2 regions of the Oryzibacillus soli genome follow, and region 1 is predicted to be linked to the other one. Evidence: predicted binding sites of a transcription regulator. Region 1 holds the regulator's gene; the other holds the start of a gene.
The links. The regulator Rex, encoded in region 1, represses fermentation and respiration genes when NADH is low (regulators of the CRP and FNR family bind a similar motif). The targets are predictions, from matches to a motif close to TTGTGAAATATTTCACAA.
Positions count from the first base shown of each region.

Region 1 (3,424 bases):
GTGGGTATTGACCCAGCCGGGCATGAACAGACGTCCCTTGCCGTCCACAATCTCCTCTTGCGCTCCGGACGGGGTGTACTCCCCCTCCTCCAATGCGGCGATGCGGCCGTTCTCGACGGCGATATATCCTTTCACCAACGGACGTGCAGCATCCGCCGTGACAAAAATGCCATTCTTCACGATCATCCGTGACATGAACGTATCGATCCTTTCCTTAGGGGTATCCAAGCTTCTGCCTGCTTCTTCCACTCTACAATGAGAACGGGTCATAAATCAAGAACTGCCGGCATCGTCTTTCACCACCGGAACAAAGTTCATGGTTCGCTCCATTGCATAATGTTGAGAGGATATGGTATTTTAAGAGTTATGGACAATTAGATTAGGCTTCGCCGGTAAGGCAAGCCTTGGAGGTTTTGGACATGGCGATAACCAACAAGAAACAAGACGAAGATTTCTACGTGCTGCTCACCCAATCCGCCGAGAACACTCTGCAAGCGGCCCATGTATTCCGACAGGCGATGATGGGAACCGAAAGCCCTATGGCTTTTCTTCAAGAGCTGCGCGACCTGGAGCATAAGGGGGATACCATCACCCACTCCATCTTCCGCGGCTTGAACAAAGTCTTCATCACGCCCATTGACCGTGAAGATATCCTTGCTCTCGCCAGTAAGATGGATGACGTCATCGACGGCATCGAGGAATGCATCGCCCGATTCGATTACCTGAATGTCGAGAAGACTGACCACTACATGAAAGAATTCTCCGCTGTGCTCGTTAACGCCTGCCAATACATTCTGGACAGCGTGAAGCTCCTGTCCAAGAAGAAGTACATGCAGATCACCGAATTCACCGTGAAGATCAACAGCATGGAGAACGAAGGCGACCGTCTGCTGCGCGAAGGCATCCGGGAGATCTTCCGCAATCCGAAGGACCCGTACCACGATTTCAAGCTGAAGGAAATGTACGAGCAGCTGGAGCTAACCACCGATGCCTGCGAGAACGTAGCGGACATTCTGGACGGCGTCGTACTGAAATACGCATAAGTTTCCACAAAGAAGGCTCCCCGATAATCATCGGAGAGCCTTTTTCTTATGGGTTCCCTCTATTCGTCGAGGTAGTACGCCAAGCTCTGCAGATCCGTGGTGAAATCCGCGTTATGCACCCGGATATCCGACGGAACCTTGATGATGGCCGGCGCGAAATTCAGGATCGCTTCCACGCCGCCGCGTACGAACTCATCCGCCACGTTCTGGGCGTCTGCCGCAGGTACGGTGATGATCCCGATCCGGATTCCGTCCCGGTGGATGCATTCCGCCAATTGGGCCATGGGCTGCACCTTCAGGTTGTTAATCTCGGTCCCCACCTTGTCCGGGCTCGAATCGAAGACGGAGACGATCTTCATGTTGTCCTTCAGATAGACGTTATAATTGCATAGGGCTCGGCCCAGGTTACCGGCTCCGACCAGAGCGACGGCAATGTTCTGGTCCAGCTTCAGAATCTGCCGAATCTTCTCGATCAGGTAATTGACATCATACCCGATGCCCTTCTTGCCGAATTCGCCGAAATAGGCCAGGTCTTTCCGGATCTGGGCCGGATTCAGCTCCAGCTTGTTTCCCAAGTCCTGGGAAGAAACGGTCTGTACGTTCTTTATATTCAATTCGTTCAGGAATCGAAGATAAACCGGCAAACGGCGTACTACCGCTTCGGAAATTTTCTCGGTCTTCACTGCTCTTCCCCTCCCATCCATTCGGTAATCCGCGGCACCAGCTGGGCCGTGGTCATGTGCTCAATCTTCGGCCCCGGCAAGGAGTACAGAAAATGCTTGCCGTATGCCGTGTCGATCACCCGGGTATCATAAACGATGACGATACCCTTATCCGTCGCGGTGCGAACCAGACGCCCGAAGCCCTGCTTGAAGCGGATCACCGCTTGGGGCACGGAATATTTCATGAACGGATTCTGGTTATTTTTCTTGTATACCTCGCACTTGGCTTCCACCAGCGGATGATTCGGCGGCTGGAACGGAAGCCGGATGATGGCGAGACACGACAGGGCATTGCCCGGAATATCCACGCCTTCCCAGAAGGAGCTGGTTCCCAGCAGAACGCTGGCGGCATGCTCCTTGAACATTCGGGTCAGCTTGCTGCGGTTCCCGCTGTCCAAGCCCTGGCCCAGAACCTGGATGCCGGAAGGAGCCAGCTCCTCCTTCAACCGTTGATGGACGGCCTTCAGCATCCGGTAAGACGTGAACAGAACCAGCATCCGGCCGCCGGTGGACACCGCCACCTCCCGCAGCGACTCCGTCAGCTTCTCTACGAAGTAGGCTTCGCCGGAATTTCCCTTGATATTCGGAAAATCCCGCGGCACCACCAACAGCGCCTGCTGCCGGTACTGAAAAGGCGACGGAAGCAGGACGGTCTTCAGCTTCCCGGAGGGATCCTCCGGCTTAAGTCCCAGCTGTTCGCAAGTATAATGAAATTTCTTGTCGACGGACAAGGTTGCGGATGTCAATATTATACTCTTTTTGGCGTCAAAAAAGAACTGCCGTAACATTCCGCTCACATCTACCGGTACGGACATCAGCTGAACGGACTTGCTCTTGAACTGTGGGCTGGCCTCCAGCCAGTAGACATCATCCTTGTTCTGCATCTGCATGAACACGTGAAGCGTATCCCGATGGCGCGCCAGATCCTTGGAGGCGCCGTTCAGGTCCGTCACCAAGTGCTGGATGCCCAGCTCCTCCTGGACATCCTTCCAATCGGACAGCAGCCGGTCCAGCAGCTTGACCGCTTCCCCCAGACCGATGTAGAGGTTGTCCTCGATGACCCGTAGGGTATCCCAGCTTCTAGGCAGCGAGTCCGGCTTCACCCGGTACACCAGCTGACCACCCTCGGTAGCCCCTGCATCCGCCGCTCCGGTCCCGATCAGATCATAGAGCACTTGAGCCAGCTCGTCCCAATGCTCCTTGGCTTCCACGAGCTGCTCCTCGATGTCGTGTATGGTGCGCAGCCATTTGGCCGCTTTTTCGGAGCCGTCCGCTTCCTGCTGAAGACGGATGGTCACGGTAGGCAGAAGTCCGGACTTGTTATCCTTGTACAACCAAGTCAAGGTGTGCACCATGGAGAAATAGTGAAGCTCCAAGCCCAGATGCTTGCTGGCGACCTCCTCCAGATGGTGAGCCTCATCAACGATCAGATGCTCATAACCGGGCAGCAGACGATTTTCCGCCTTTACGTCGGTAAACAGCAGCGAGTGATTGGTTATGACCAAGTCCGCCATATGGGACTGGTTCTTGGCCCGGTGATAGAAGCACTTGCGGAACCAAGGACAATGCCGGTTCAGGCAGGAATCCGCATCGCTAGCCACGTCCTGCCAGAAGTCGTTAGCCTTGGACGTCAGGTATAACTCTTCATCGTCCCCATAG
Region 1 is NZ_JBPPGJ010000005.1:112,757-116,180, reverse strand. It holds gene ACSEXW_RS08235 (amidohydrolase) at 1-195, opposite strand, end outside; gene ACSEXW_RS08230 (DUF47 domain-containing protein) at 420-1,043, shown strand; gene ACSEXW_RS08225 (redox-sensing transcriptional repressor Rex) at 1,103-1,726, opposite strand; gene dinG (ATP-dependent DNA helicase DinG) at 1,723-3,424, opposite strand, start outside.

Region 2 (3,424 bases), on a different contig from region 1:
CATGGCCTACGAGTCGGGTGCACGGAACTATAATGATGAGAACCCGGAGTTTAAGCAATTCCTCCGGTTTTTGCGGGCGCATTATGAGCTCACGGTGGAGGAAGCGGAGGAGACGGTGGTCCAGTCGGTATACGCCTTCCAGAACGGGGAGCATCCCGGTCAGGTGGTCCATCTGTTCCGCAATGAGTTCGAGCTGATGGACAAGGCGGATGTGGAAGGCTTCATGGAGCACCTGGTGAGCTTGTTTAATGGTACCCGGATGTGGGTGCTGAAGGGGCATACGCCGCGTGAGCTGGGGCTTAAGGAGCGAGGGACCGCTGTGGGGGTCAAAAATAGTCCTGCCGCAAGAGCCGGCTCCGGCTCCGGTAATGTCATCCACTTCCCGGGAGGGGCATCTCCCGCCACCGCTGCTGCGAAGCCTACCGCGCCCGGACGCAATGACCCCTGCCCCTGCGGCAGCGGGAAGAAATATAAGAAGTGCTGCATGAGCTGACAGGTGTGTGCAGCCCATACGGCAGGGCCGTCCCCGGCCGGCTCATGGCCGGGGACGGCTCTTTTTTGCGGAAAGAATAAGCATGGCTCCGAGGCCTTATCGCAACCAAAGGCAGAAATGCCTTTGAATGCGATAAGGCCTCGTTTTTAACGAGATCAAAGGCAAATATGCCGCTCATTCACTCAAAGAAGGGAAAAGGGAATTCCTATTCCCCAATCAACGGCAAATGTGCCTTTCATCGAGTCTGATGTAGATAAACATGAGGAACCAAAGGCAATTTTGCCGTTGATCAGACAAGGAGCTACATGTGCCATTAGGCGCCGAAGGAAAAATGAAGGCCACTGGTGGCCTATAATGGGTCGATTCACACCCTCCGCCGGGATCAAGGCCGTGTACGGCCTTAAATCACTGCTCGCCCCGGCCGGAAAGCTTCGGCCTACATGGATCCATGCCCGCCGCCGCCCCCAATTAGGCCGCTGCAGCATCAGGCCTCGCCCCGCTCCAAAAGCCCGCCGCTGCGCGCTTCTGCGCAAACATTTTACCCCGTTATTTCTACACCCGGCCAACAACTTGCAGTATTAATTAACCAAATTCTGCCTTCTCGAATCTGTAACATTCTTTTCAGACATTTCGTGTTATTATCTTTAGTACATAAGGGCCAAGTGATAAAAATCACAAAAACGGCGATAAATTTGAACGATATGTGAAATTTTTCGCAAAATTAAGCGATGTGTACCCGGTTTCGCATTGACAAAGCCGGTCACCCCTGTTACTTGCCCCTTCGAGTACCCTTGGCAAGCTGTATTTTATGACCTGAAACATCCCAAGCCAACAAAAGGAGAGAAGACAGATGAAGCACACAAGGCTATGGTCGCTGGGAGCAATCCTGTCGGTTGTGCTGTTCCTGAGCGGCTGCGAATCCAACCTTCTGGTGCTGGAGCCGAAGGGCCCCAATGCCAGGGCTATTGCGGACCTCATTAACTGGTCGCTGGTGTGGATGGCGCTCGTTGTCGTCGTTGTCGTCAGCCTGTTCGTCTATATCGTGTGGAAGTACCGGGAGAAGCCCGAGAATATGGATTACGAGCCTCCGGAGGAGCACGGCAGCACGATCCTAGAGATCGTCTGGACGGCCATTCCGATTCTGATCGTCATCGCCCTGACCATTCCTACGGTGAAGACCCTATACGCCCTCGAGAAAGTGCCGGAGGGCTATGAAGACAAGAAGCCCATCGTCATCCACGTGACCTCGGCGGACTGGAAATGGATCTTCAGCTACCCGGAGCAGGGCATCGAGACCGTGAACTACGTCAACATCCCGGCCGGCGTACCGGTGGATTTCCGCCTGACCTCCGCCAGCACCATGCAGTCCTTCTGGGTACCCGCCCTGGGCGGCCAGAAGTACACCATGGGCAAGATGGAGACGCAGCTGTATCTGACGGCGGACCAGCCGGGCTCCTACTTCGGCCGCAACACCAACTTCAATGGCCGCGGCTACGCGGATATGGAGTTCGAGGTACTGGCCCAAAGCCAGACCGAGTTTGACAAATGGGTCAGCGAAGCGAAGAGCACCGCTCCCAAGCTGACCGAGGACCAGTACGCAGACCTTCTGAAGCCGACGCACCTGGGACGCATGACCTTCTCCAATACGCATCTGGCCTGGGTAGATCACGCGCAGATGGATTCCAAGACCTACACCTATCCTGAGCTGTACCGCATCCATGGCTACCCCGGCAAAGTCTTCGAGGATCCTGAAGCCGGCAAGGCCCCATCCACCACCGGAGGTGAGAATCATGCCCATGGGCATTAAGTGGAACGAGATTCTGATCACCGGCGATCCGTTGATCGTCGGCTCCCAGATCGCCATCCTGTTAAGCTCGATCGGCATCGTGGCCGGTCTCACATATTATAAGAAGTGGAAATACCTCTGGACCGAATGGCTGACCACGGTCGACCATAAGCGGATCGGGATCATGTACATCCTGGCGGCCGTGCTGATGTTCTTCCGCGGCGGCATGGACGGCCTGATGATGAAGGTGCAGACCTCCCGTCCCGAGATGAAGTTCCTGGACGCCCAGCATTACAATGAGGTCTTCACGACTCACGGGGTCATCATGATCCTGTTCATGGCCATGCCTTTTCTTATCGGACTGATGAATGTCATCATCCCGCTTCAGATCGGCGCACGAGACGTAGCGTTCCCGCAGCTGAACGCACTCAGCTTCTGGCTGTTCTTCGCCGGCGCCATGCTGTTCAACCTTAGCTTCGTCGTCGGCGGCTCGCCGGACGCAGGCTGGACCTCTTACTTCCCGCTGGCGGGCAAGGAATACAGTCCGGGCATCGGGAACAACTATTATGCCGTCGCGCTTCAGATTGCCGGTATCGGCACGCTGATGACTGGCATTAACTTTATCGTTACGATCCTCAAGATGCGGACCAAGGGCATGACCCTGATGCGGATGCCTATGTTCACCTGGACCACACTGATCACGTCCGTCATCATCGTCGCCGCGTTCCCGATCTTCACTGTGGCGCTGGCGCTTATGACCTTCGACCGTCTGTGGGGCACTCACTTCTTCACCCTGTCGGCAGGCGGCATGGATATGCTGTGGGCCAACCTGTTCTGGCTGTGGGGCCACCCCGAGGTGTATATCGTGGTGCTGCCGGCGTTCGGGATCTTCTCGGAGGTCATCTCCACCTTCTCCCGCAAGACCCTGTTCGGCTACAAATCCATGATCGTCTCCATCGTCGGTATCGCCTTCTTGAGTATGGTGGTTTGGGTTCACCATTTCTATACGATGGGCGCCGGACCGGCGGTGAACTCGGTCTTCTCCATCACCACGATGATGATCTCCATCCCGACGGGGGTCAAGATGTTCAACTGGCTCTTCACCATGCGCAAGGGCCGGATCAAGATGACCACCGCGATGCTGT
Region 2 is NZ_JBPPGJ010000016.1:13,767-17,190, reverse strand. It holds gene ACSEXW_RS20415 (YecA family protein) at 1-493, shown strand, start outside; gene qoxA (cytochrome aa3 quinol oxidase subunit II) at 1,344-2,300, shown strand; gene qoxB (cytochrome aa3 quinol oxidase subunit I) at 2,290-3,424, shown strand, end outside.
Region 2: a site for Rex is predicted at 1,195-1,212, ahead of qoxA (cytochrome aa3 quinol oxidase subunit II). Genes of this name have one in related genera too.